Regions from separate parts of the Brevibacterium sp. 91QC2O2 genome, predicted to be linked through region 1. Evidence: predicted binding sites of a transcription regulator. Region 1 holds the regulator's gene; the other holds the start of a gene.

The links. The regulator HspR, encoded in region 1, represses chaperone genes until heat shock. The targets are predictions, from matches to a motif close to AAGTTGAGTCNNNNNGACTCAACTT.
Region 2: the regulator HspR is predicted to act here: its motif matches at 9,880-9,904, upstream of NQ036_RS07455 (Hsp20/alpha crystallin family protein).

What each region holds. Positions count from the first base shown of each region.
Region 1 covers NZ_JANIJY010000022.1:11,120-25,751, reverse strand. Annotated here, with positions in the region: gene NQ036_RS12850 (MFS transporter) at 1-435, opposite strand, end outside; gene NQ036_RS12845 (DedA family protein) at 503-1,327, opposite strand; gene NQ036_RS12840 (carboxylesterase/lipase family protein) at 1,436-3,241, opposite strand; gene NQ036_RS12835 (MFS transporter) at 3,283-4,758, opposite strand; gene dnaK (molecular chaperone DnaK) at 5,157-7,010, shown strand; gene NQ036_RS12825 (nucleotide exchange factor GrpE) at 7,010-7,711, shown strand; gene NQ036_RS12820 (DnaJ C-terminal domain-containing protein) at 7,871-8,890, shown strand; gene NQ036_RS12815 (heat shock protein transcriptional repressor HspR) at 9,019-9,516, shown strand; gene NQ036_RS12810 (maleylpyruvate isomerase family mycothiol-dependent enzyme) at 9,613-10,374, opposite strand; gene NQ036_RS12805 (hypothetical protein) at 10,526-10,837, opposite strand; gene NQ036_RS12800 (anion permease) at 10,849-12,429, opposite strand; gene NQ036_RS12795 (hypothetical protein) at 12,582-13,487, opposite strand; gene NQ036_RS12790 (diacylglycerol kinase family protein) at 13,644-14,632, opposite strand, start outside.
Region 2 covers NZ_JANIJY010000007.1:96,777-111,408, reverse strand. Annotated here, with positions in the region: gene NQ036_RS07510 (DUF4194 domain-containing protein) at 1-12, opposite strand, end outside; gene NQ036_RS07505 (DUF3375 domain-containing protein) at 9-1,502, opposite strand; gene purD (phosphoribosylamine--glycine ligase) at 1,570-2,853, shown strand; gene NQ036_RS07495 (phosphoribosylaminoimidazolesuccinocarboxamide synthase) at 2,871-3,782, shown strand; gene purS (phosphoribosylformylglycinamidine synthase subunit PurS) at 3,882-4,157, shown strand; gene purQ (phosphoribosylformylglycinamidine synthase subunit PurQ) at 4,190-4,933, shown strand; gene NQ036_RS07480 (DUF6882 domain-containing protein) at 4,933-5,979, shown strand; gene NQ036_RS07475 (glycine betaine ABC transporter substrate-binding protein) at 6,085-7,104, shown strand; gene NQ036_RS07470 (hypothetical protein) at 7,171-7,605, shown strand; gene NQ036_RS07465 (rhodanese-related sulfurtransferase) at 7,502-8,404, opposite strand; gene NQ036_RS07460 (thioesterase family protein) at 8,451-9,281, shown strand; gene NQ036_RS07455 (Hsp20/alpha crystallin family protein) at 9,285-9,773, opposite strand; gene purL (phosphoribosylformylglycinamidine synthase subunit PurL) at 9,966-12,308, shown strand; gene NQ036_RS07445 (TetR/AcrR family transcriptional regulator) at 12,407-13,009, opposite strand; gene NQ036_RS07440 (ABC transporter permease) at 13,131-14,156, shown strand; gene NQ036_RS07435 (cobalamin-independent methionine synthase II family protein) at 14,236-14,632, shown strand, end outside.

The sequences.
Region 1 (14,632 bases):
CGCCGCCAGTACCTCGGTGGGCAGGAGCGAGGGCAGGATCGCCGTGCGCGCCGGCTGGTTGACCGCGAAGAACGCCTGCTGGAATGCCAGGGTGAACAGGATCAGCCACACATTGTGTGTGCCGATCAGTGCCCACAGGAACAGCAGGAAGCTGGCGATCGTCAGGCCCGTGCTGCTCACCAGCAGCAGCTTGCGGCGGTCCATCGAATCCGACAGGGACCCGCCGTACAGGCCGAACAGGACCAACGGCACCAGTCCGAAGATCCCGGCCAGGCCCACATACCCGGAGTCCTGGGTGATGGCGTAGATCTGCGCCGGCACCACGACGATCGACATCTGCGCGCCGATCGTCGTGACGATATTCGCGTAGAACATCCGTTTGAACGTCGGGACCCGCAGTGGGCGGGTGTCGGCGAAGAGATCCCTCAGGGCCAAGGCTGGGCCTTTCTGGCTGTACCGGTTGTTCGGCTGTGACTGGTGTTCTGTGGTTCCGGCGTTCGGTTCAGGTGTCCTGCTGGGGCGAATCCGGGGGCCCGGCGTCGGGGCGCGCGGTCTTGGGATCGTCGGAGCCCTCGGATTTGAGGGTGCCGCGGGCCGACCAGAGGGCCACGCCCACGATGATCGCCAGCGAGATCCAGATCGCGTACTTGTCGACCAACTTGAGGAAGTCGACGGCGGGCTGCCCGATCTCATAGCCGATGACCGCGACCAGGACCGCCAACAGCAGGTTGCCCAGCAGGTTCATGGTGAAGAACAGCGCGAAGCTCACGCGCGACCAGCCGGTGACCAGCCAGGTGATGGTACCCGGCACTCCGGGCCAACGGCCGAAGAACACAAGGGTGAGCAGGACCCAGCGCGGCAGGCGTTTGAGCCGGTGGAAGCGCTTACGCGACTTCTCGTCCTGCGCGAACATGTTGACGACTCGATCGCCCCAGCGCCTGCCCGCGTACCACCACAGCCAGTCGAACTTCATCATGCCGATCAGTCCAGCGCCGATCACCAGCCACAGCGGGAAGCCCTCGACCGCGGCGAATGCGCCGGCGCCTGCGACGACGGTTTTGGCGCCGGTGACCATGGAGAACACCACGGGGATCTTCGCGATGAGCATCGGCCGCAGGGGCCACATGATGAGGTAGAAGATCGGGATGCCGATGAGGAAGCCCAGCAACACCTTGTCCCCGGTGCGTGCCTTGCCCTCCCAGGGGAGGATGTCGCGCAGGCTGGGGGCCTGCGGTTCGGTTGTGCCGGGTTCGGAAGCGCCGGATTCCGTGGTGTCGTCTGGGTCCGTGGGCTCGGGGTGGTCGGGGTCGCGCATGCGTTTCAGCATATCCGCAGTCGGGTACGCCACATCATTGGACTGTTTATTTCAGAATTCACTGGATGAACGGTGGATTCTGAAACAGGACGTGGAACGATCGGGCGGCCCCGGCCGAGGTCAGTCGAGCAGGTCGAGCGACCGTGCGCCGTCGGCGGCGAAGGCCCTCCAGCGCTGCAGGAGCGGGTGTTCGGCATTGCGGGGCGCATAGTCCCAGATGCGGACGACGGCTCCGGCGGCATCTGTGGGTGCAGCGGCTGGGTTCGAGGCCGAATCCGAGGTCGCAGTCCACTCCGGCCAGGCACCGGATTCCGCGGTGGCCGGGTCGCCGGTGGTGGCGAAGGCCAGCCAGGATCGGCGCATCCGCAGGCTCAGGGTATGGTCGGCCGCGGTCGCTTCCGGATAGAACCGCCGGCCCATGTCCGTGTCGAACCGGTCGAAGATCAGTGGGACATCGGCGGCGTGTGGGGCGCCATGGCCCCCGGCCGGCTCCGGGTCGAAGAAGTACACGAAGGTCCTGCCGGTCTGCTGCGTCGCCTCGGCCCGGCCCGCGGCGGCGTCCAGGGCCGCGATCGTGAAGACACGATCGGACTGCACTGCCTCGAAGACCTTTTCTGCGGTGGCACCGGGAAGCAAGGACGTGTAGGACTCGACGGCGGGAGTACCTGTATTCCCCGGGTATTCCGCGGGTCCCATGAGCGCGACGCGGCGGGCGGCGCGCTCCGCGTCGATCGGCTGCGGGTCATCCAGCATGAAGAGGGTGAACTCGTTGCCGTTGTGCCCGATGATCACGTCGACGCCGGAACCGGCGCCGTCGCGCACGGCTTGCCACGGATCGGTGGGCAGGACCTCGCCGTCGACCACAGGCACCAGTGGTGGGGTGAAGCCCACCGCCCGGCCCCAGTGCGGTGCCCGGCTCTGTTGTCCCGCGACCACTCGGCCCATCAGGTCCAGGCACTGGGTGGGGGACAGGCGGGCGAAGGACGCTGCGGTTGCGGCGTCCGGAACCGGGCCCGAGGCGTCCGGAACCGGGCCCGCAGTGTCCGGAACCAGCCCCGCGGCCGCGGCGACGCGGGCGAATTCGGCGGTGACGTCCTCGGCCAGCGTGCGGGTGACCACCATGGTCGGTGGGCTGTGCAGGATGGCGCGGTGGAACAGGTCGCGGGAGCCGGGCATAGACAGGTGACACAGGATGGAGCCGGCGCCGGCCGATTCGCCGAACACCGTCACATTGTCCGGGTCGCCGCCGAAGTTCACGATATTGTCGCGCACCCAGCGCAGGGCGGCCGCCTGGTCCAGCAGGCCGCGGTTGGCCGGCGCATCGGGGAACTGCGCGAAGCCCTCCATGCCCAGGCGGTAGTTGAGGCTGACGAACACACAGCCCAGCCGGGCGAATTCGGCACCGTCGTAGACCGGCTCGGCGGATGCGCCCATGACATAGGCGCCGCCGTGAATCCACACCATGACCGGCAGGAGAGCCTGCGGCGGGGCCTGGGCTGGCGAGGGGGCCTGGGCAGGTGTGCCGGAATGCTCCGCCTGAGGCAGGTGCCCCGCCTGCGGCAAATGCGGCGTCCAGATGTTCAGCGTCAGCCAGTCTTCGCCCTCACGGTGCGCGGCCGGAGCCCCCGGGGCGCCGAACTGCGGTGGGACGGGACCGAAGAGCTCGGCGTTCAGGGGCTCGGTGTGAACGGGTGCGGGTTGCGGCGCGCGGAATCGGTTCTCACCCACTGGAGATGCGGCATAGGGGATGCCCAGGAACCGGTGCAGGGGAACACCGGGCTCCGGGGCGGATGCCGCCGTCGGTGGGGCCGGCGTGGTGGATGGCGGCGCCTGTTCGGCCGTGGACCCCGCGGCGCCGGCGATGGTCAGTCCCAGCACTGGGCCCTCGGCGGTGAGGACTGTGGGACGCGGTGTGCTCTGTTCCATAGGCCGAGCCTACGCGCTGAGCCTCGAACCAGCGCCGCACCTCAGTCGCGCAGGGCCTGGCCTGTCTGCTCGCTGAGGAACAGGGCCGCAACCGCCGCCACCAGGAACGACAGTGCGAAGACCGTGAACAGCACGCCCGCCCCGCCCCATGCCGCGGCCAGGACCGCGGGGACCAGCAGCGGTGCGATGATCGAGGCGATCCGCCCGAACCCCGCCGCCCAGCCGGTGCCGGTGCCGCGCAGATGGGTGGGGAAGACCTCGGGCGAAATCGCGTACAGTGCACCCCAGGCGCCCAGGTTGAAGAAGCTGAGCAGGCAGCCGGTGATGAGGATCCACGCCACCGAGTGCGCATTGCCGAAGGCCAGGGCGCTGCCGGCCGAACCGAGCAGGAACACCGCCAGCGTCCAGCGGCGCCCCCACTGCTCCACCAGCCAGGCGGCCACCGCATAGCCGGGCAGCTGGGCCAGGGTGATGATGAGGGTGAAGCCGAATGACTTCACGATGTCGTAGCCCTGCGCGTGCAGAATGCTGGGGATCCAGATGAACGCGCCGTAGTAGCTGAAGTTCACGAAGAACCACACCAGGCTCAACGCAGTGGAGTTCCGCGCCTGGCCACTGGCCCACAGATCGGCGAACCGGGTCTTGACAGCGGGGGCTTGAGCGCCGGATTCCGCCGCCGAGGCCGCGGTGGGGCGGGCGGTCGCGCTCGCCTTGGCCTCGGCAGCGGAGTGATCGGCGGGAGCAGTGGCCGTCAGCAGGCGGGTGCCCGACTGCCCGCTCCGCTGTGGCCCGGCGGCCCTGCGCAGCGGCGCCGAGGCCTCGAAGGCGGTGACGACCCGGGTCGCCTCGTCGACGCGGCCGCGGCCGGCCAGGAAACGGATCGACTCCGGCAGGCCCGCGCGGACGAAGGCCGCGTAGAGCGCGGGCAGCGCGCCCACCAGCAACGCCAGGCGCCAGCCCCAGTCGCCGAAGTGCGGGACGACGTAGTAGCCCAGGAGCGCTGCGCCCAGCCAGCCCACGGCCCAGAAGGCCTCGAGAATGACGACGATGCGCCCGCGGATGCGCGGGGGTGCGAACTCGCTGACATAGGTGCTGGCCACGGGCAGCTCCGCGCCGATGCCGAAGCCCACGAACAGGCGCATGATGAGGAACAGGGTGAGGCCGGGGGCGAACGCCGCCACGGCCGAGGCGATGCCGAAGACCAACAGGGTGACGGCGAAGATGGTGCGGCGGCCGAAGCGGTCGGCCATGCGCCCGCCGAAGATCGCGCCCAGGGTCATGCCGATGAAGCCCAGGGAGACGATCCAGCTCTGCGCGGAGGCGCTGAGGTCCCAGTGGACCTTGAGCACGACGACGACATAGGAGATCAGTGCCACGTCCAGCGCGTCCAGGGCCCAACCGATACCCGAGGAGGTCAGGATATGCAGATGTTTGCGGGTGAACGGCAGGCGGTCCATGCGGGTGGACAGCTCGGTGCCTGTGGTGGGTGGGGCGCCGGCGGGGTTCTCTGTGGTCATGCCGTTAGTGTGGCACAGGTTCAGGTGTATATGACTTAAAGTCAATTTTCTGTTGTGAGGGTCACCTTGGTCCGGCGGTGTTTCCCACTCGATACGCCCTTGACTCATCCACCGGCCGGTTCATGCAGTCCCCGGACCTGCAGGGCTACATGAACCGGCCAGTCGATGAAGCACGCTTTCATCGACTGGGAAACGCCCCTCCGGAAAACTTTTTCACCCGCTCGGAATAAACCCCGCGCCCCTATAGTTGAGTCAGGTGTACGCAAGTTTACTGACAAGCAGTTTGACTGGTTCGGTCCGATGCAGAAGGATTGAGCCGGAGGCGCTCAGGAGGCCCCGCACAGCGGGACCGGCCCCGGGCGCAACAGACAGCGATAGTCAAGGGAAGGATTCAACATATGTCTCGTGCAGTGGGTATCGACCTCGGAACCACGAACTCGGTCGTCGCCGTTCTGGAAGGCGGCGAGCCGAAGGTCATCGCGAACGCGGAGGGTGGCCGCACCACCCCGTCGGTCGTCGCGGTGAACAAGAACGGCGACTCCCTGGTCGGCGAAATCGCCAAGCGCCAGGCCGTCACCAACGTCAAGAACACGGTCGCCTCCGTCAAGCGCCACATGGGCACCGACTGGACCACCGAACTGGGTGGCAAGTCCATGACCGCACCGGAGGTCTCCGCCCGCATCCTGCAGAAGCTCAAGCACGATGCTGAGGAATACCTGCAGGACACGGTGACCGACGCGGTCATCACCGTCCCCGCCTACTTCAACGACGCGGAACGCCAGGCGACCAAGGACGCCGGCCAGATCGCCGGCCTGAACGTCCTGCGCATCATCAACGAACCGACCGCAGCGGCCCTGGCCTACGGCCTGGAGCGCGGCAAGGAAGACGAACTCATCCTGGTCTTCGACCTCGGTGGCGGCACCTTCGATGTGTCCCTGCTGGAAGTCGGCAAGGACGAAGACGACTTCTCCACCATTCAGGTGCGCGCCACCTCGGGCGATAACCGCTTGGGCGGCGACGACTGGGATCAGCGGATCGTCGACTACCTGATCAAGCAGGTCAAGAACAAGGACGGCGTGGACCTGGCAAAGGACACCACCGCCCTGCAGCGCCTGAAGGAGGCCGCGGAACAGGCCAAGAAGGAACTGTCCTCGGCGACCAGCACCAACATCAGCCTGCAGTACCTGTCGATGAGCGAGAACGGCCCGATCCACCTGGACGAGTCGCTGACCCGCGCGAAGTTCGAAGAACTGACCTCGGATCTGCTGGAGCGCACCCGCAAGCCCTTCGAAACCGTCATCAAGGACGCCGGCGTCAAGGTCTCCGAGATCGACCACGTCGTGCTGGTCGGCGGTTCGACCCGTATGCCCGCCGTGTCCGACATGGTCAAGAAGCTGACCGACGGCCGTGAGCCCAACAAGGGCGTCAACCCGGACGAGGTCGTCGCCATCGGCGCCGCCGTCCAGGCCGGCGTGCTCAAGGGTGAACGCAAGGACGTGCTGCTGATCGACGTGACCCCGCTGTCGCTGGGTCTGGAGACCAAGGGCGGCGTGATGACCAAGCTGATCGAGCGCAACACCCCGATTCCCACCAAGAAGTCGGAGACCTTCACCACGGCCGAGGACAATCAGCCCTCCGTGTCGATCCAGGTGTACCAGGGCGAGCGCGAGTTCACCTCGGACAACAAGCTGCTGGGCAACTTCGAACTGTCCGGCATCGCCCCGGCCCCCCGTGGCGTGCCGCAGATCGAGGTGTCCTTCGACATCGACGCCAACGGCATCGTGCACGTGTCCGCTAAGGACAAGGGCACCGGCAAGGAGGCGTCCGTGACGCTGACCGGCGGCCAGGGCCTGGACCAGAGCGACATCGATCGCATGGTCAAGGAAGCCGAAGAGCACGCCAATGAGGACAAGGCGCGCCGTGAGGCCGCCGATAAGCGCAACCAGGCGGAGAACCTGGCCTACTCCACGGAGAAGGTCATCAAGGACAACGAGGACAAGCTGCCCGAAGATGTCCGCACCGAGGTCCAGGCCGACGTCGACGCGCTGAAGGAAGCCCTCAAGGGCGACGACGATTCCGCTGTGGAATCCGCGCTGGAGAAGCTGACCGCCTCGCAGACCAAGCTGGGCGAGGCCCTGTACGCGAACGCCGCTCCGGAGGCGGGCGCCGAGGGTGCCGAGTCCACCGGTTCCGCCGATGACGATGTCGTCGACGCCGAGGTCGTGGAAGACGATGACGAGGAGAAGAAGTAATGACTACTCCTGATCAGGGCGGCGCTTCGGGCGAGTCCCAGGAACAGTCGTTCACCTTCGCCGACAAGCGCCGCATCGACCCGGAGACGGGCGAGGTGCGCGAGCCGCAGGAACAGACCGCGGAGGAATCCGCAGCCGAGCGGGCGGCCGCCGACGGCAACGCCGCAGCAGCTGCCGAGGCCGCGGAGGAATCCGCGGCCTCGGCCCCGACGGACGGTGCGTCGGCAGACGCCACGGCCGGCCAGGGCTCGGACGCCACGGCAGGGACCGCCGAGGCCCCGGTGGCCGATGAGGCCGCGAAGTACCTGGATGACCTGCAGCGTCTGAACGCCGAGTACGCGGCCTACCGCCGCCGCTCGGAGCGCGATCAGGCCAAGGCCAAGGAGGCCGGTTCGGCTGCCCTGGTCGAGGCGCTCATCCCGGTGCTCGACGAGGTTAAGCTGGCTGCCGACGCCGGCGATGTCACGGGGCCCTTCGAGACCCATGTGAACAAGCTGCTCGAGGCGCTGTCCAAGGTGGGCGTCGAACAGTATGGCGCGGTGGGCGACGAGTTCGACCCCGCTCTGCACGAGGCTCTGATGCAGCAGCCCAACGGCGCAGTCGAGGAGCCCACCGTGTTCCTCGTCATGCAGCCGGGTTACAAGCTGGGCGAGCGCGTGATCCGCGCGGCCCGCGTAGGCGTGCACCTGCCGGAGGAGTGACCTCCGACTGAGTGGGCGCATACATGATCGGTGGCGGTCGATTCCCGGGACAAGCCGGGGGATTGGCCGCCACCGCCATAAGATTTTGGAAACGATGAAGACAATCAGCGGGAGTGATCCCGCAAGCGGGAATGACGTCCTGCGGAAAGGAGGTGCCAGATGAACGCCGGGCCTCAGAATGAGTGGTTCGAGAAGGACTACTACAAGGTCCTCGGGGTCGACAAGGACGCCTCCGACGCGGACATCAAAAAGGCCTATCGGAAGCTGGCTCGCAAGTACCATCCGGATGCGAATCCTGGTGATAAGAAGGCCGAGGAGAAGTTCAAGGAGATCAGCGCGGCCCACCAGGTGCTGGCCGACAAGGAGACCCGCAAGCAGTATGACCAGGTCCGCGCGATGGGCTCGGGCGCGCGTTTCACCGCGGGCGCCGGTGGTCCAGGTGGCGCCGGTGGCGGTTTCGAGGACGTGTTCTCCGGGCTGTTCAACTCCGGCGGCGGCCGCGGCCAGTACAGTGGCGGTCCCGGTGGCTTCGGCGGTGCCGGTGGCCCGGACCTGTCCGATCTGTTCGGCGGGGCCTTCGGCGGTGGCGGCTTTGGCGGTGGCCGGGGCTATCAGCCCGGCCCTGTCAAGGGCGGGGACATCAAGGCGTCTACGCGCCTGTCCTTCACGGAGGCCGCCAAAGGCGCCACGGTCAAGCTCAAGATGCCCAACGGTTCGCCGCTGAACGTGCGCACGCCGATCGGCGTCAAGGACGGCCAGAAGGTCCGCCTGCGCGGCAAGGGCAAGGCCAGTCCCAACGGCGGCGAGGCCGGCGATGTGGTGCTGACGGTCAACGTCGAACCGCATCCTGTGTTCACCCGTGACGGTGACAACCTGCGGGTGACCGTGCCGGTGACATTCGCCGAGGCCGCCCTGGGCGCAGAGGTCCAGGTTCCCACTCTGTCCGGCTTCCCCGTACGGCTCAAGGTGCCTGCCGGCACCCCGTCGGGGCGCGTGCTGCGCGTGCGCGGCAAGGGGATCGAGACGAAGAAGCACACCGGCGATCTGCTGGTCACCGTCGAGGTCCACGTGCCGCAGCGGATGAGCAAGGACGCGAAGCAGGCGGTCGAGGCCTTCGCCAAGGCCACCGAGGGCGAGGACCCGCGCGCCGATCTGTACGCGAAGGCGAAGAACAGCTGAGTTGCGCTGGCGCCGGCGCGGCACCGAACACGGCGCCGGCGCGGCACCGAACACGGCGCCGGCCGGCACCGTGCCGGTGCCGGTCGGCGCACTGATGCATGATCGAATCAAGGAGGAGGTGAGTGGCCATGGAGATCGACCCACATGCCGCGGTCTACGTGATATCCGTGGCCGCAGAGCTTGCGGGCATGCACCCGCAGACCCTACGGCAATACGACCGTATGGGTCTGGTCACGCCCAAACGCACTCCCGGTCGCGGCCGCAGGTATTCGGCCAGTGACATCGAGAAGCTGCGCCTGGTGCAGAGCCTGAGCCAGGACGAGGGCGTCAGTCTGGCCGGGATCAAGCGAATCCTGCAGCTGCGCGAGGAGGTCGCAGACGCGCATTCGCAGCTGCAGAGCCTCGGCGTGCAACTGGATGCGGCGCTGAGCCGGCTGGCCCAGGCGAATCGGATCTTCGCCGCAGGAATGGGCGGGGACGTGACGGTGGCCGATCCCTACCAGCGCAGCCGGGCGCGGCGGATGTCGCACGCGATCGCGGAACTGCCCGCGGCCTCGGTGACGGGGACCGTGGTGGGCGTGCGGACCGCGGGACCGCGGTCCAAACAGGGCCCCCGCCGCGGCTGAGGCGGACGCTCCCGGAAAGTCAGTCGTGGTTCCCGCTTGGGGCCGTCGTTTCGAAGCGACGGCCCCAAACGGGAACCACAACGCGTTTGGCCTCCTCTACAGCCAGGCGGGTGGTTGCGGCACCGACGCCGAGGTCCCGGCCGGGGCCTGCCCGCGGGGCCAGCCCCTGCCCAGCAGGAACGAGACGAGCTCTGCGGCCTCGCCCGTCAGTTCGACCGGTTCGGCGCTGAAAGCCGCGGCATCGCCGCAGGCCAGGAGGTAGTTCGCCAGTTCGGGGCGATCCGGTCGGTCGGTGATGTGCAGGAGGAAGTTCGCAGGTTCGGCGCGGGCCGCCCACACCGTTTCCACGTCGGTCAGCAGCCGGTCGATGGCGGCTGTGGGGAAGTCCAGGGCGGTCATCCCGATGTTGAGGTCAAGGGCATGCAGCAGGGCCTCGCGCGCCCGCATCCACGGAATCGCGGCTGCCATGATCGGCTCACCACGGCCGTTGAGCACCTGAGCATCCCAGGCGGGGGATTCGGGCTCGGGCAGGGCGGCGGCGAGTTCCACTGCGACCTCGTGGCTGATGCCGCGGACGTCCGAGACCTCGATCGTCGCCACACCCTCTTCGATCTCTGCATCGCGAACCGTGCGGGAGGGGTACATGGGGTTCTCCACACCCGTAGTCGCCCAATCGAGCAGCCGCATCAGGGCCTCGGCGTTGTTGATCATGTGCACGGCCACGTGCTTGCGGGTCCAGCCGGGTAGACCGGATTCGCCGTCCAAGACGTTGACCGTCAACTGGTCCAGGGTGCGCAGATAGAAGATCTCCCCGACTGCTCGCAGGTCCAGATCCCGCCGAATGTCCTCAATGCTCATGGGTCACAACTCTACGCCGACTGACTCAGTTCATCCTCCTCGATGAGCAGTCAAGTTGGTCTGATTCTAGGCGGGATTCTCGGACCAAATCGCCTGCGAATCGTGCGGGCGCCAGACCAAAATGACTGCTCACCCGCAGCCGCCGTCTGTCTCAGTTCATCCCGCCGGCGAGCGGCAGATAGTAGGCGGGGCTGAGGATCGCCACGATCGCCCAGGCCAGCAGCCAGAGGTTCCGAGCCCGCAGCACGGTGATCACCGCGGCACCGGCGCCCAGCACCGGAGCCAGGACCCACAGGGTCGTGTCGTGTGACAGCGCGGCGATCCAGACGACCGTGGCGCCCAGCAGCACCAGCATTGTGCAGATGCTCGAGGCCCCACGCGAATCGTGCAGCTTCCAACTCCACGCGGGATCGGGAACCGGCGCGGACCCGGGCGGGGTCACATCGGGAGCGGGCTCACTCATGGTCATCCTCCTCAGACCAGGCCGATCCACTTCCAGTAGGTGGCCGACAACACCACGACCAGCACATAGCCGATCACGGTCAGCGGGATGCCCGTCTTGAGGAACTGCTTGGCGGTGAAGGCGCCAGTGCCGTAGCCCAGCATGTTCTGCGGGGCGGACACCGGCAGCAGGAAGCCGAAGCTGATGACGAACTGCTGGATGATGACGAAGCCCAGCCCGCCCTGCGCACCGCCCGGGATCGAGGTGGCCAGCGCGATGAACACCGGGATCAGGGCCGAGCTCAGCGATGTGGCGGAGGCGAAGCCCAGGTGGATGAGGATCGTGAACAGGCTGACCAGTGCGATCATCGCCAGCATCGGCATGTTCGAGATCCCCAGTGCGCCGAAGGTCTTCTCCGACAGCCAGGTCGCGGCTCCCGTGTTCAGCAGCAGGCTGCCCAGCGAGATGCCGATCGCGAACACGATGAGCGTGCCCCAGTTGATGAGCTTCTCCACGGTCTTCCAGCTGAATACGCCGATCCGCGGGGTCAGCAGGATGCCGATGGCGATGAGCGTGGTGGTCGTCGAGTCGATGCCGTGCAGGTCCTCGGTCGCCCAGCAGGCCAGCAGCAGCACGGCCACGATGATCAGCCGGATCTCCTTGGCGCTCAGCGGTCCCAGTTCCTTCAGGTTCGCATCGATGACGGCGCGTCCGCCCTCGATCCGGTCGGTCTCGGGCTTGATCGCCCAGCGCATGACGAAGAACAGTGCGATCGACATGAGGATCGACCAGGGGGCGGCCCACAACAGCCACTGGCCCCAGGACACATTCGTGTGCATCTGATCCTGGATGAAGCCGATCGCCACCTGGTTCTGCGCGGCGGCGGTCTTGATGCCGACGTTCCAGATCGACACGGCCTGGACCGCCGTGATGATGAGCAGGGCGCCCAGTTTCGAGTTGGTGGCCATTCCGAAGGCCGCGACCATGCCGAGGAGAATCGGCACCACGGCGCCGGCGCGGGCGGTGGCGGACGGCACGAAGAAGGCCAGGATGATGGAGATGACGATCGCGCCGACCACGATGTGGCTGGTCTTCTCGCCGGCGAACTTGAGCACCAGCAGGGCCAGCCTCTTGTGCAGCCCGGTGGCCTGCATGGCGGCTGCCAGGGCCAGGGCGGCTGCGACCAGTGCCACGGCCGAGGACGCGAATCCTCCCAGCGCCAGTTTCAGCGAGGCAGCGGTTCCCATGGCGCCGGCACCCGGGTCGTCAACGGGTGGGGCGAAGGACACCATGATCGCGATCAGTCCCAGCACCATCACCGACGACACCGGGTAGCTCACGGCCTCGGTCACCCACATGATGACGGCGAAGGCCAGGATCGCCAGAGCCTGCTTGCCGGCCAGGGGCAGGTCGTCGCCGGTGGGCAGCAACAGGACTGCGATGAGTGCGGCGAAGGCCAGGAAGAACCAGCCGGTCTTGATATTCAGATGGGCCAGGAAACCCTCATGGTGGGAGGATTCCCTTCCCGCCAGTTCGCTGGCGACCGTTCCGCGTTCGTGCAGTGCCTGTTCCGCAAGCTTGCGGCCTCGTGCGATCTTCTTCAGCTTCGCCATGGGACTCTTCCTTTGTAGGGATGTTCGGCGCGTGTCCGGCGCCGGGGATGGCTGGTCTTCCGCCCACCAGCCTAGACGCGAAACGGGCGCCCCGAGGATATCGGAGCGCCCGTGGAACGGACCGTCTCAGCCGCAGCCGGACTCAGCCGAGCTCAGCCGACGACGGTGAGGATCTGTTCGTACAGGATCGTGCCCGCGTCGTTGTACACGACCACCGAGTACTGGCCCGGGTCGATGTTGAGCGCCTTGAGATTCATATCGGCCAGACCGTCATCGCCGGCGGCGGCCGAGGTCCCGGCCATGGGCTCGGGATCGCTCTGTGCGCTGCCCGGTGCGAAGTGCTCCAGCAGGCTGACGGTCAGGTGGTCGTCGTCCCCGCCGGCGGCCTGCGCCTTGACGTTGACGCCCTTGACGGCCAGGTCGTTCGTGGAGATCCGCGTGGTGTCCAGTGTGAACCGCGGGTCGGGCAGCGGCGAGGTCACCTCGAAGGAGGCCAGCTCGTGCCGGGTCCCGGAGGCGTCCTCGACGTAGACGTGGTTCTCGCCCCCGGAGATACCCGCGGCGTGCGGCGCATAGGTCACGGTCTTGGTGGGGGCGTCGGCGGTGAAGGTCACGGGGGTGGCGCTGTCAAGTGAGGTGGGCCCGGCAGCCACCGTGGTGAAGTAGGTGGCCCCGCGTTCGAGCCCGGAGAACGTCACCTTGAGCCCCTTGGCGGATTCCTCGCCGGTGAGTTTCGCGGTGGCGGGCACTGCCTTGACGCCCGAGACGTCGACCGCCGTCGTATCGTCGTGTCCGTCGGTGGCACCTGCGCTGGTCCCCGCCGGCGAGGTCGCATCCCCGGAGGCGCCGTCCGTCGGCTGGGCGGAGGGCTGGTCCGCCGGCGTCGTCGCCAGGTCCGAGTCACCCGCGGAGATGTCCACGGAGGCGGCTTTCTGTGCCGCGCTCTGTCCGGTCTGAGAGGTCAGCGCGGCGTCCGCCTGCGCGTTCGTGACCTGAGTGGTGGCCATGATGAGGCCCACGGCCAGAACGGCCGGTGCCAGAAGAACCCTTGCCCGCATGGATCTGCCTGCCTTCGTTCCGATGAGGAAGTCGAACGATGTACTGTGGATCTTCCAGACTACGCAGTCGTTCGGGGATCACAAGGATTTTTGTCGGCGTGTCCGAAGACTCCGCTCAGCGTGCATCACAGGAGCCCGCGGCAGGGCGTCCGCCGGCTATAGAATCCGCCAGTCCTCCAAGCGGATCTGGTGCTGCTGCTCGGCGGTCGGCACACGGATCGTGATTCCGGCCGGGACGACCTGCATCTTCAGATAGTCCGAGGCCCCCAGTGCGTCGCCGTCGACCTGCACCTCGATCTCCTCGTTCGCTTCGATCTCCACGGTCTTGCACCGCACGATCTCCGTGTGGATGCCCTTCTTCTGCTTGCCGGTGCCGATCGAGGCGAACACGCCCATCCACTGTGCCAGGTTCTTCGGCGTGATGAGCAGGACGTCCATCAGGCCGTCGGACAGGCTGGCGCCGGGCAGCAGTTCGATCCCGGCCTGCAGTTTGCCGGCGTTGCCGCCGACGATCGAGCGCACCCGGTAGGTTTTCGCGGGATTGTCGTCGAAGCTCACGGACACCTTGGTCCGGTCGCCGCCGAGCTTGCGGGAGCCCGCCTCCACATAGGCCAGCCAGCCGACCTTGGATTTCAGCGCCGGGTTCGTATCGGCCATAACCGCAGCGTCATAGCCCATCCCGGCCATCACCATGAACACGTGCTGTTTGGCATCCTCGTCCGGGCTGATCTGCGCGACCGCCACGTCCGTGGGCGCGTCCCCACCCCACAGAGCGATCCGCAGAGCCCATTCGGGGCGCTCCAGCACGATGTGCAGATTGCGCGCCAGCAGATTCCCCGTGCCCAGCGGAACGATCCCCATGGCGGGCCTGGTCTGCCCGTCCGCGAGCCCCGCGGTCACCAGGCCCTGCGCCACCGCGCGCACGGTGCCGTCGCCGCCCGCTGCGATCACCACGTCCACCCCGGCGGCCACAGCGGTGCGCGCCATGGCCGAACCGGAATCGTCGATCCGCGTCTCGATGATGAGCGGCGGCGCCCAGCCCTCCTGCCGGCAGATCGCGAAGGCGGTCGCCCGGAACGCCCGTGCGGCTGGCTTGGACGGGTTGAGGATGATCGCCGCCCGCTTGACGGGGATCGCCAATTCGG
Region 2 (14,632 bases), on a different contig from region 1:
CTCGTTACTCATATGTCCTTCCTCGGCTGAAAGCCCCGGCTGCCGGCCGGTGGCCGGGTGAAACGGGTCAGCGGGATCCGCGCACTCCGCCGGGTCCCTGCGATGGTCCGCCAGCTGACGGTTTCCTCCCCCGTGTCGGGGCCGGGGTCCCCGGCCAGGGACAGCAGGCCGATGATGCTGGCCACGCCCTGGGTGGCGGGCCGGTGGGCCAGCACCTGGCCCACGCTGATCCCGGCCGCCCGGCCCGCCGGGTCGGCGGCGGCGAAAGCGTCGGCGACGCTGCGGCGCAGTTCCTCGTAGTCGATGTCGGTCTCGCGCGAGCGGCGCAGCAACTCGGCCCAGTCCACGGCCTCGGGCTCCGGGGCGTCGACGATCTGGGAGTCGATCCGGGCATCGCCGGGATCGTAGAGCTGCCAGGCGCCGAGGGAGGAGATGTCGATGGCGGAGAGTTCGAAGTCGAAGCCGGTGTCCTGATAGGGCTGGACGTGGCGGAACAGTTCGAGGGCGGAGGCATTGGCCGCGCGGATCTCGTGGCCGAGCACCCGGTCGGTGCGGAACTCATCGGTTTGGACGAAGCGGCGCAGCGAGCGCGTCAGGTTCGTCATCACGGATTCGACCTCGGCGGACCGGTCCTGCATGAGTCCCATCAGGTCCTCGAGGAACCGGAGGTCCGACGCCGGCAGGGTGCGGGCGAAGGGCCGGTGGGCCAGCACCTCGATGTTGTCCTCGAATTCGGCCCCCAGCTCTGGGTCCATGATCAGGCCGTAGAACCCCTCGAAGCTGCGCCCGGCGTCCGATTCGGCCAGGTGGTCGACCCCGCGGAACACATCGGCGAGCACGGTGCCGCGTTGCCCGGAGGAGTCGATGAGCTTCTCGCGCAGGTTCCGGTTGATCTCCTCGAGCTGGGTGCGCACGCGGGTGAAGTCGCGTGGCAGGGCCTCGACCAGGCTGAGCACATCGCGGACGTCGTCGGCGGCGTGCCGGTCGTCCACCGGCGGCATCTCGCCGCGGCCCAGCCGTTGGATCTGTTGGTCGATGCGGGCGCGTTCGCGCTGCAGGGCGCGCATCCGGTTCATCACGTCCGGGTCGGTGTCGCGGACCACCTGGCGGATCCGCTGCTGGATCGTGGCCAGGCGCGACTGGTTGATCGACACGCGGGTGTCCTCGAGACCTGCGATGAAGGCGAAGGCGCTCAGCGCCGCCGGGGTCAGCTCATAGGTCTCCTCGCGGCTGTCGGGGATCACCCGGCGGGCCAGGATTCCGTTGCCGCGCCACAGATTGCAGTAGCCGGCGGCATCCCCGGTGACCTCGAAGCCCTCCTCGCGCATCGCGGCCAGATCCGCGTCGAGCAGTTCGAACAGGACCTCGGTGCGCAGCCTGGGTTCCTGGGCGCTCAGATGCTGGGGCAACAGGGCCGCGGCGAAGTACACGGTGTCGCTGCGCAGCAGGCGCCACGCAGGATCTTCCGCCATCAGCCGGTGCAGCCGATGGACCTCGCTCATCTGATTCACAACCCCCTAGCCTACCGAGCGCCACAGGGGTGTCGGCAACCACGATAAAATGCAGGACGTGAAGGTTCTTGTCATCGGGTCGGGCGCCCGCGAACACGCCCTCGTTGCAGCCTTGTCCCGCGATCCCGGAGTCGATGCGATCATCGCCGCCCCGGGCAACCCCGGCATCGCCGGAATGTGCGAAATCCGGAACGTTGAGGCCACCGATCCAGCGGCCGTCACCGCGCTGGCCGGAGACCTCGGGGCCGACCTGGTGGTCATCGGGCCAGAGGCCCCATTGGTCGCCGGGGTGGCCGACGCCCTGCGCGCCGCCGGCTTCCCCGTCTTCGGCCCCGATGCCGCGGCCGCCCGGCTGGAGGGCTCGAAGGCCTTCGCCAAGGAGGTGATGGCCGCCGCCGGCGTGCCGACCGCCGCCTCGGTCGCGGCGACCACCGTCGATCAGGCAAAAGCGGCCCTGACCGAGTTCGGCGCCCCACACGTGGTCAAGGCCGACGGCCTGGCCGCCGGCAAGGGCGTGGTCGTGACCGAGGATTTCGAGACAGCGCTGGCGCACGCCACCGACTGCCTCTCGGCCTCCGACCGGGTGGTCATCGAGGATTATCTGGCCGGGCCCGAGGTCTCCCTGTTCGTGCTGTGCGACGGCACCACCGCGGTGCCGCTGGCGCCCGCGCAGGACTTCAAGCGGATCGGCGACGGCGATACCGGCCCCAACACCGGCGGGATGGGCGCCTATTCGCCCTTGCCGTGGGCGCCGGCGGATGTGGCCGAGCAGATCACCCGGCTGGTGGCCCAGCCGGTGGTCGACGAAATGGCCAGGCGCGGCGCCCCGTTCACCGGCCTGCTGTACTGCGGCCTGGCCCTGACGAAGAAGGGCATCGAGGTCGTCGAGTTCAATGTGCGCTTCGGCGATCCGGAGACGCAGTCGGTGCTGGACCGGCTGCAGACCCCGTTGGGTCGGACCCTGCTGGCCGCCGCCCAGGGCCGGCTGGCCGAAATCGACCCGCTGGTCTGGTCCGAGCAGGCCTCGGTCACCCTGGTGCTGGCCGCCGCCGGCTACCCCGGCACCGTGCGCAAGGGCGATCCGATCACGGGACTGGACGAGGCCGCGGCCCTGCCCGGCGTCCTCGTCCTGCACGCGGGCACCGCACTGGGCGCCACTGGCGAGATCGTCACGGCCGGCGGGCGTGTCCTGTCCGTCGTGGCCTCCGGCGACACCCTGGCCGCCGCCCGCGATCTGGCCTACCGGGCCGCCGCGCTGATCGACTGGCCGGGCAAACAGAACCGTACCGATATCGCTCAAGCCGCGATCGACGGGCGCATCACCGTGCCCGCCGGGGCCTGAGCCGGAAAGGAATCCCCATGACGACGACACCTGCGGCCCCAGCGTACGATCTGCCCGGCTGGAAACACGCCTACGCCGGCAAGGTCCGCGAGATCTACATCCCGGAGGCCGCGGCGGACTTCGCCTCGGCCGATAAGATGTTGATGGTCGCGACCGACCGGATATCGGCCTACGACTTCATCCTCGACACCCCCATTCCGGACAAGGGCAAGGTGCTCACCGGCCTGTCCCTGTGGTGGTTCGACCAGCTGGCCGATGTGGTGGGCAACCACGTCCTGTCGACCGATGTGCCGTCGGCGGTGACCGGGCGGGCGATCATCTGCAAGCCCCTGCACATGTTCCCCGTCGAATGCGTGGCCCGTGGCTACCTGACCGGTTCGGGCCTGGCCGACTACACGACCTCGGGCATGGTGTGCGGCAATGCGCTGCCCGCGGGCCTGGGCGAGGCCGACCGGCTGACACCGGCGATCTTCACCCCCGCCTTCAAGGCCGAGCTGGGCGATCACGATGAGAACATCACCTTCGACAAGACCGTCGACCTGGTCGGAGCCGAGGACGCCGAGGCCCTGCGCGATCTGACCCTGCGCCTGTACACCCGCGCCGAGGAGATCGCCCGCGAGCGCGGCATCGTGCTGGCCGACACCAAGTTCGAGTTCGGCCGCGACGCCTCCGGTCAGATCGTGCTGGGCGATGAGGTCCTGACCCCGGACTCCTCCCGATTCTGGGACGCCGCGGACTATGCCCCCGGCAAGGTCCAGGCCAGCTTCGACAAGCAGTTCGTGCGCGACTGGCTGACCGGCCCGGATTCCAGCTGGGACCGCAATTCCGAGCTGCCGCCCCCGGCGCTGCCCGAACAGATCGTGGCGCGGACCAGGGCGCGCTACGTCGAGGCCTTCGAACGGCTGACGGGCACGACTTTCCCTGCGTGACCGGTGCAACCGGCCTGCGGGGCCCTGCATGAGTCGCGGGGCCCCGCACGCTTGCTAAACTTGTTTCAACTAATCCACCCCTATCTCACTGGGAGCATCATGGGACGTATCGTCGTCGAGGTCATGCCCAAGCCCGAAATCCTTGACCCGCAGGGCAAGGCCATCGGCACCAGCCTCCGGCACCTGGGCTTCGAGGGTTTCTCGGTCCGGCAGGGTAAGCGCTTCGAGCTGACCTTCGACGGAGAGCCCACGGACGAACTGCTCGCCAAAGTGCAGGAGGCCGCCGACACCCTGCTGTCGAACTCCGTGATCGAGAACGTCGTGTCCGTCGCCGCGGATGAGGACGCCTCTGCGAACGCCGAGGCCGCCAAGTGAGCGACCGGAGCACCCTGACCGCCGGCGGCCCGCTGATCGGTGCCGCAGCCTCGGAGGCCCCGCTGGCCGGCGCCCAGGACATCCGGGTGGGCGTTGTGACCTTCCCCGGCACCCTGGACGACCGGGACGCGGCCCGCGCCGTCACCCTCTCCGGCGCCACCGCTGTGCCGCTGTGGCACGCGGACGCCGACCTGCACGGTGTCGACGCTGTGGTCCTGCCCGGCGGCTTCAGCTATGGGGACTACCTGCGCTGCGGGGCGATCGCCAGCTTCGCCCCTGTGATGTCCAAGGTGATCGACGCCGCCAATGGCGGAATGCCGGTGCTGGGCATCTGCAATGGCTTCCAGGTGCTGTGCGAATCGCATCTGCTGCCCGGTGCCCTGGTGCGCAACGACCACCAGCACTTCATCTGCCGCGACCAGGTGCTGCGCGTGGAGAACACGCAGACCGCCTGGTCCAATCAGTTCACCACCGGCGAGGACATCGTCATCCCGCTGAAGAACGGCGAGGGCGGTTTCCAGGCCGAAGCGCACGTGCTCGAGGAGCTGGAGGAATCCGGCCGCGTGGTCTTCCGCTACCAGGGCGTCAACCCCAATGGTTCGCTCAACGACATCGCGGGTATCACGAACGAGCGCGGCAATGTGGTCGGCCTGATGCCCCATCCGGAGCACGCGGTGGAATCCGGCTTCGGCCCCGACACCGCCCGCGGACCGCGTACCGGCCTGGACGGCCAGGGCTTCTTCACCTCGGTGATCGCCGCCCTGGTCAACGCCTGATGGCCAAGAAGAGCCTGCCCCTCTCCCCTGCCCTGCAGGAACTGGTCGACCGAGCGGCGTTCCTGTCGACCGAGGTGCAGGCCCACTTCGGCCAGCTGGTCGGCGATGCCGACTGGGAGGTCGACTTCGGCGCTGCGGTCCCGGTGCTGGAGTTCGCCCGCGGCGAGGGCGAACCGCTGCGCCTGCGCGTTCATTTCATCGGCACGCAGGCCACAGCGCCGGCCACCTGGCACTCCGGTTGGGACAATGTCAACGAGTTCCCGGATGCCGTAGTGGACCTGACCGGTGCGCTGCGCGCCTACGGTGAGGCACACGAGGTCCCGGAACTGTCCGATGTGGAGTTCTCCGCCGATACGGAGCTGACCCATGCGGTGGCGCTGGCCGCGAAGCTCGTGACCGATCACTGGGCCCACTATCCCGCATCCACCGGGCCGCAGACCACCGCCTGGCTGCTAGTCGACGGGGCCGAACTGGCCCTGGACGCCCCGCAGATCAGACCCCTGGTCTTCGCCATCGCGGGCGCCCTGCAGCAGGGCCAGGTGAAGAACCACCGGGCCGCGCTGGAATCCTATGCGCGGCTGCGCGGCTTCGCCTGCGCCGCCCTGCCCGATGGCACCGTGCGGGTGCTCGCGGCCGACGGTTCGGCCGATATCACCTTCGATGAGCTGGACCGGTTGACCAACTGCCAGGTCGCCCAGCCCCTGACCGACGAGGCCGCGGCCCAGCTGGCGGCGGCCGGTGACGTGGCGCCCGCGGCGACACTGGAATGGGACCTCGGCCCGGTTGCGGCTGCGCAACAGGCCGCAGACGCCCCGGCCGTCGAGGAGCCGACGGTGGTCGAAGCGCCGGAGCCCGTCGTCGAGGAGCCCGCAGCGGCCCTGGAGACACCCGTGCAGGAGCCGGCACAGCCCCAGCCGGAACCTCGGCCGGAGCCGGTGGCACCCGCACAGGAGCAGGCGCCCGCGGAACCGCAGCCGGCGCAGGAGCAAACCCAGCCGGACGAGCCGAAGAAGAAGGGCTTCTTCCGCAAGCTGTTCGGCCGCTGATAGCACAACTTCGCTTGACAAGACAACTTGGTGTTGTACGACACGTGTACGCTACCGTGAGCTCGACGACATCAGCAAGGAATATTGTCAAGCGAGGTTGAGAACATGCACACCCGGACCAAACGGCGTGGCACACTACTCACGGCACTGGCGCTGGCCTGTGGCCTGGCGTTGAGCGGTTGCGGCGCCAGTAACTCCACCGATGACTCGGCGGCCGGCGGGGACGACTCCTCCGGCGGCAAGGACTGGGGCGACTGCACCCCGGCCGCCGATGCCAAGGACATGGGCAGCGAGAAGCCGGGCGACGGGGAGAAGACAGACCTGACGGTCGCAGCCTTCAACGGCTGGGACGAGACCATCGCCACCGCCTATCTGGCCAAGCACGTGCTGGGCGAATACGGCTACAACGTCACCGTGAAGAAGTTCGACCTGGCGCCGGGCTACGTTGCCACGAGCAACGCCGATGTCGACTGGATGTCATCGACCATGCTGCCGGTGACGCACAAGCCCTATATCGAGAAGTACGGCGACAAGCTCGAGGCCCAGGGCTGCTGGTACGACCAGGCGAAGAACACGATCGCAGTCGACAAGGACTCGCCGGCGAAGACCATCGAGGACCTGAAGTCGATGGGCGATCAGTACGGCAACAAGCTCTACGGCATCGAAGCCGGCTCCGGGCTGATGGATGCCACCAAGGACAAGGTCATCCCCGACTACGGCCTGGACAATATGAAGCTCATCGCCTCGTCCACCCCGGCGATGCTGACCCAGCTGCAGAAGTCCACCAGCGCGGGCGAGCACGTGGCCGTGACCCTGTGGCACCCGCACTGGGCCTACGACAAGTTCCCGGTGCGCGACCTCGAGGATCCCAAGAAGGCGCTGGGCGAGAACGAGAAGCTCTACACCATGTCGCGCACGGGCTTCACCGATGAGCACCCGCTGCCCGCCCAGATCCTGAAGAACCTGGCGCTGACGCCGAAGAACCTGGAGGGCCTGGAACGCGTCATGGCCGCCCCCGAGGAATTCGACGGGAAGAACCCGGAGAAGGCCGTGGCCAAGTGGGCCAAGGACAATCCGGACTTCATGCCCGATTGGAAGTCGGGCAAGCTCACCGCCAAGGAGTAATCCACGGTACCCATCTTCTGGCACGGCTACAGCCGGCTGCTCGCATGCGCGGCAGCCGGCGTTGTCGTGTCTCAGGGGATCGGCGCAGTACTCGTGTTCGACTGGAGTTATTCCATTGCCTGGTATGGGCTGGTCTTCCTCGTGGTCTTCGCGCTGTGCGCCCTGCTGGTGGCCGGGATCTGGCGGGTGTTCAGCCCCCGGCTGCACGAGGCCTCGGCCCTGGTCGGGACCCTGCTGCTCACCGCCGGGGTGCTGATCGGCAATCCGTGGTGGGTGCCCGGGTACAGCACTGAGACCCCGGAAGGCAGCTATTTACGCGGGGCCTTCATCGTCATGGTCCCGATCTTCTTCCTCACCGTGTTGGTCTTCTGCGGCTGGAAGATCTGCGCACTCATCACTATGCGGCGGGCGCGCAGTGGCCGCAGCTCGGGTGGGCGCCGGCGGCAGTACATGCCCGACAGCGCAGGAACTGCCGCCGGCAGGACTGATCGACGCAGTTGACGTAGTCGGCGGTCGGCTTGCCGCATTCCACGCAGGTTCCCAGTGACCGCGCGTTCGGCCCGAACTCCTGGTGCATGCGCTTGTCGAAGACGTAGAGCGAACCGTCCCACAGGCCGTCGGTGCCGCGGGCCTCGCCGTAGCGGACGATCCCGCCGTCGATCTGGTAGACCTCCTGGAAGCCGCGGTTCTTCATCAGCACACTCAAGACCTCGCAGCGGATCCCACCGGTGCAGTAGGTGATGACCGGCTTGTCCTTGAGCTCGTCGTACTTCCCCGATTCCAGTTCGGCGACGAAGTCCCTGGTGGCCTCGGTTTCGGGCACCACGGCGTCGGCGAAACGGCCGATCACCGCCTCCATCTCATTGCGGCCGTCGAAGAACACGACCTCACCGCCCTGGGAGGCAAGCCCCCGTTCGGCGACCAGTTCGTCGACCTGGGCCGGACTCAAGTGGACGCCGCCGCCGACCACACCCGATTCATCGACGACCACCTCCGCGGGATGGCCGAAGGTCACCAGCTCATCCCTGACCTTGACCGACAGCCGCGGGAAATCATCGCCCACGCCATCGGACCACTTCACATCGGCGGCCTTGAACGGCGCGTACTCCCGCATGGCGCGCACGTACCTCTTGACATCCGGCAGGTCCCCGCCCAGGGTTGCGTTGATGCCCTGGGCGGACACGATGACCCGGCCCCGCAGGTGCAGGGAATCCGCCAGGGTGTGCTGCCACAGGCGAATCGCCTCGGGATCGGGCAGCGGGGTGAAGACGTAGAAGAGCACGATTTTCGGAATCGACATGGACTCGATTCTAACGAGCGGGCCCACCTCCCTAGACTGTGAGTCCATGAGCTTCTACTTCACCCGCACCGGCGATGACGCCTATCGTGCAACGGAATTGGTCGCCGGGGCCTGGAACCCGGACGAACAGCACATCTCCCCCGTACTGGGCCTGCTGGTCCACCTGTTGGAGACCGACCACGCCGCCCGCCGGGAGGCCTCCGGTGCGCCCCGGCTGCAGCTGGGGCGGATCTCCGCCGACATCTTCGGCGTGGTCCCCGTCGACGAGTTCACCTACGACCTGCGCGTCCTGCGCCCGGGCCGCAGCATCGAACTGGCCGAGGCCGAACTGCGCTACGGAGGGCGCACGATCGTGCTGCTGCGCGCCTGGTTCGTCCAGGCCGCTGACACCACCGGCCTGGCCGGCTCCCCCTTCGCCCCGATACCCTCGGTCGACGAGACCCCGGAGTTCGATTCGACCACGGTCTGGCCGGGTGCCTATATCGCCAGTTTCGAGGCGCGCCGCACCCAGGTGGAACCGGGCCACGCCCATTTCTGGCTGCGCACCCCCGTGGATCTGGTCGACGATGCCCGGGCCTCGGCCCTGGCCAGGGCGGCCGGCCTGTTCGACACCGCCAACGGCATGACGGTGCGCCGTGATCCGCGCGAGGTGGCATTCCCCAATGTGGAGCTGACCGCATCGCTGTTCCGGCAGCCCTTCACACCCGCCGCTGGAACCGGCCCGGACGCGCAGAAACCCAGCCGGGAGAGCCCCTGGCTGGGTTTCAATACGCGCGTGTCCTTCGGGCCGACCGGGCTGGGTCTGACCAGCTCGGTCCTGCACGATCAGGACGGGCCCTTCGGAACCCTCAATCAGACCCTGACCGTGCGGCCCTGAGAGTTACTTCTCGGCGGCGTCCTTGTCCGCGTCCTCGGCCGAGGATTCGACCTGGGCGTCGACCGGGGCGTCCGCGTGGTGGGAGATCGAGATCTTCTTCGGCTGGACCTGCGCATAGGCCCCGGCCACCCGGACCGTCAGCACGCCGTTGACGTAGTCGGCCGTGATCGCGTCCTCGCCGACCTTCGCCGGCAGGGTCGCGGTGCGGCTGAAGGAGCCGTAGCGGACCTCGCGGACACCGTCGCCGCTGGTCTCATCGCGGCGTTCGCCGGAGACGGTCAGCGTGCGCCCGTGCAGTTCGATGTCGATGTCCTTCTCCGGGTCCATCCCCGGCAGGTCGACCCTGATGACCAGGTCCGCGCCGTTGCGTTCGGTTTCCAGTGCCGGAATGAAGCCCTGGGTACGGTCGGCCACGGCCACGCCCGGCAGGGAGCGCAGCACGTCGTCGATCACAGAGAACGGACGGAACGGATTGATACCGGTGTTTGCCATTTCCAACATCTCCTTGGAGTAGGTGAAATTCTTTCCGCCACCCCGGTGCCTGTATCACCTCGGTGGCTACATGAGGTGTAACCACTTGAGTGTCCACGGTATTCCAAAGTTGAGTGACTTTTTATCAACTTCTTTCCACGGCCTGGGCCGCTAGAATAGTGCCCATGCGCGTCGAAAGGACCCTCGCCTGACATGTCGAACACCCCCGAAGCCTCCGCGATGACTCCGGAATCCCAGACCAAGAAGGTCAAGGAAACAGTCGAATTCGCAGCCGCCCACCCGGACGTCGAACAGCCGTTCGCCGAACTCGGACTCAAGGCCAACGAATACGAAGAGATCAAGAAGATCCTGGGCCGGCGCCCCACCAGCGCGGAACTGGCGATGTATTCGGTCATGTGGTCGGAGCACTGCTCCTACAAGTCCTCCAAGGTCCACCTGGGCAAGTTCGGCGACCAGGTCACCGACGAGATGAAGGAACACCTGCTGGTGGGCATCGGCGAGAACGCCGGCGTCGTCGACATCGGCGACGGCTGGGCCGTGACCTTCAAGGTCGAATCCCACAACCACCCCTCCTATGTGGAGCCCTACCAGGGCGCCGCCACGGGCGTCGGCGGCATCGTGCGCGACATCATCTCGATGGGCGCGCGTCCGGTGGCCGTGATGGACCAGCTGCGCTTCGGCGCCATCGACCACCCCGACACGAACCGCGTGGTCTCCGGCGTGGTGGCCGGTGTGGGCGGCTACGGCAACTGCCTGGGCCTGCCCAATATCGGCGGAGAACTGGTCTTCGACGCCTGTTATCAGGGCAATCCCCTGGTCAACGCCCTGGCCGTGGGCGTGATGCGCCATGAGGACATCCGCCTGGCGAACGCATCCGGCGTGGGCAACAAGGTCGTGCTGTTCGGCGCCCGGACCGGCGGCGACGGGATCGGCGGCGCCTCGATCCTGGCCAGCGAGTCCTTCGACGACTCCAAGCCCTCGAAGCGCCCGGCCGTCCAGGTGGGCGACCCCTTCGCGGAGAAGGTCCTGATCGAATGCTGCCTGGAGCTCTTCCACGCCGGCGTCGTCGAGGGCATCCAGGACCTGGGCGCAGCCGGCATCAGCTGTGCCACCAGCGAACTGGCCTCCAACGGCGAGGGCGGTATGCGCATCGCCCTGGACGATGTGCTGCTGCGCGACCCCACGCTGACTCCCGAGGAGATCCTCATGAGTGAGTCGCAGGAGCGCATGATGGCCGTCGTCACCCCCGATAAGCTCGACACCTTCATGGAGATCGTGGACAAGTGGGAGGTCGAGACCTCCGTGCTCGGCGAGGTCACCGGCGACGGGCGCCTCGTCATCTCCTGGCACGGCGATGTCATCGTCGACGTGCCCCCGCGCTCGGTGGCCCATGACGGCCCGGTCTACCACCGCCCGTTCACCCAGCCGTCCTGGACGGAATCGACCGCCGCGGACACCACCCGTGCCGCAGGTCTGGAGCGCCCGGCCGACGACGCGGGCCTGGAACAGACGCTCAAGGACCTGCTGGCCAGCCCCAATCTGGCCGATCCGGAATGGGTGACCGACCAGTACGACCGCTACGTCCAGGGCAACACCGCCTTGGCCGCACCCGATGACGCCGGCGTGATCCGGGTCGACGAGTCCACCAACCGCGGCATCGCGATCGCCACGGACGCCAATGGCCGCTACGCCTATCTGGATCCGGCGCGCGGCGCCCAGCTGGCCCTGGCCGAGGCCTACCGCAACGTCGCGACCTCGGGCGCGCGCCCGATGGCCGTCACCGACTGCCTGAACTTCGGCTCCCCGGAGGACCCGGAGATCATGTGGCAGTTCGATCAGGCCACGACCGGCCTGGCCGCGGCGTGCAAGGACCTGGGCGTGCCGGTCACCGGTGGCAATGTGTCCCTGTACAACCAGACCGGCGGCGTGGCCATCCACCCGACCCCGGTGGTGGGCGTGCTGGGCGTGTTCGACGACGTCACCCGCGCCACCCCGGCCGGCTGGCGCGAACCAGGGCAGACCATCTACCTGCTGGGCACCACCGCCGACGAGCTCGACGGTTCCGCCTGGGCCGAGGTCGCCCACGACCACCTGGGCGGCGTGCCCCCGGAGTTCAAGCCCGAGGTCGAACGCGAACTCGCCGACATCCTCATCAACGCCTCGCGCGACGGCATGCTCGATGCCGCGCACGACGTCTCGGAGGGCGGCATCGCCGTGGCCGTGGCCGAGGCCTGCATGCGCTTCGGGACCGGCGCCCGGTTCTGGCTCGACGAGGTCTGCCGGCGCGACGGCGTGGACCTGTTCACCGCACTGTTCTCCGAATCGTCTGCCAGGGCCATCGTCTCGGTGGCCCGCAGCGAGGAGGTCCGATTCAAGGACATGTGCACCGCGCGCAACTTCCCCTTCGCCCGGATCGGCATAACCGACAACGGCGAAACGGGTGCCCCGACGTTGGAGCTGGCCGACCACTTCACCATCCCGGTCGCCGAACTCTCGCGGATCAACAAGGAGACCCTGCCGAAGTACTTCGGCTGACACCCGGAGGAATCCGGACACAGGGGCCAACCACACGGTTCCAAGCACGGGGGCCGGGGAGCGTACAGCGCTCCCCGGCCCCCGTCGCATCCGCCCGCCTATTCGGTCGTCAGGCGCAACAGCTGCGCAACGGAGTCGAGTGCCGCCTCGGCCGGAGCGGAGCCGGCCAGCACGAACTGCACGATGACGCCCTGGAGCATGGCGACGATGCCGGGGACCAGGGCCGCGGCGTCGGCCCGCGCCCGCTGCTGGGAGGCACCGCGGTGCTGGACGAACCAGCGCACCAGATAGGCGCCCAGCTGGGTCCGGATCCGGTCGAGCACCCCCGTGGCCAGGGCGCGGAAGGATTCGGACCTGGCGCCCTCGGCCCAGATCTGCACCACGATCGAGGGCATGCCATCGCGGACCAGCAGGCCGCGCACCAGATCGGGGACGATGCGCGCCGGCGGGTCCAGGACCTCGGCGCCCGTTGCCAGGTCCAGGGCTGCGAACCGGCTGTCGAGGACCTCGTGCGCGATGTCGATGGCCAGCTCCTCCTTGCCCGAGTAGTAGACGTACACTGCACCGGCGGATAGACCGGCCTCCCTGACGATATCGGCCATCGAGGCCCCGGCGAATCCGCTGCGCACGATGCACCGCTTGGCCGCGTCGCGGATCCGTGCGCGCATCGCGTCCTTGTGCTCCTGACTGACCTTGGGCATCGAGACCTCCGACTCACTTCCATAAAAACGAATGGTCATTCTTGACAGCCAGCTTACCCGGCCCAATAATGAACGAGTATTCGTTTTTTAGGATTCACGTCATCACAGATCCGAGGCTCCCATGTCAACTCCCACCCGGTCCACGGGCCGCTCCGCGCACTGGCTGCGCGCCTGCGGCATCGCCGTTCTGGCCGCCGCCATCGTCTCCCTCATCCTGCTGGCCTTCAGCTGGCCGACGGTGACATCGCAGGCGAAGAACCTGCCGGTGGCCGTCGTCGGCAACGCCGAGCAGCGGGCCCAGTTGGGCGCCCAGCTGCCCGCCGACACCTTCGAGGTGCACGGGGCGCAGAGCCGGGAGGAGGCCGTCGGCATGATCCAGCGGCGCGAGGTCTACGGCGCGGTGGTGCTCGGGACCGAACCCGAGGTGCTCATCGCAGGCGGCGGATCCCCCGCGGCCGGCACCGCACTGCGCACGCTGGCCACCCAGGTCCAGCTCCAGCTCGACCAGCGGGCACTGGCCGCGGGGACCCCGGCCGAGCGCGTCCCGCACATCACGACCACCGACGTCGCCCCGCTGAGCACCGACGACCCCACCGGCTCCGGGATGGCGATCACCGGCCTGCCGCTGGCCCTGGGCGGAGTGGTCGGCGGCGTGCTCATCAGCCTGCTGGTCACCGGCCGCAGGCGGCGCGCCGCCGCGGTCCTGGCCTATGGAGTGGTCGGGGGCCTGGCGCTGACGGCCATCCTGCAGAGCTGGTTCGGCATCCTGCAGGGCCCGTTCTGGCTCAATGCCCTGGCGATCGGGCTGACCGTCGCCGCGACCGCAGCGCTCATCAACGGACTCGTCTCCACCATCGGCACACCCGGCATCCTGCTGGGCGTGGTCATCACCGTGCTCATCGGCAATCCGATCTCCGGGACCAGCGCACCCCAGGAGTTCCTGCCCTGGCATTTCGGCGCGATCGGCCAGTACTTCGTCCCAGGGGCAGGCGGCAGCCTGTTGCGCAGCCTCGCGTACTTCCCCGACGCCCCTCGCGCCCGCGAATGGTGGGTGTTGACAGCCTGGCTGCTCGCCGGCGGTCTGCTCATCCTGATCGGACATCTGCGGGCCCATGCCGGGCAGCGGCGAACCGCGGCGGTGCACTGAGGGGCGGCCGGGTTCGCGTAACCGGGATTGTGACGCCGGCCGGCTGTCATAATCCCGGGCCTGTGCCATGCTGGGAGTCATGACTGAAATCCTGACGAGCCACGCCGGCTCCCTGCCCCGTAACGACGCCCTGCTGGCCGCGAACAGGGCCAAGAACGAGGGCACGGGCTCCCCCGCCGAATTCAACGCCCTGCTGGCCGAATCCGTCGACGAGATCGTCGCCAAGCAGAAGGCGCTGGGCATCGACATCGTCAACGACGGCGAATACGGCCACACCATGGCCGAACAGATCAACTTCGGTGCCTGGTGGCATTACTCATTCCAGCGCACAGGCGGACTGGGGCTGGCCACCGGCGGGGCGCGCGAGGCCGAACCGGCCCCCGCAGCACCGGGCAAACTGGCCCTGGCCACCTTCACCGAACGCCGCGATCGGCAGCTGTTCGCCCAGGCATACGCCGACGAAGAGGCCTCGATCC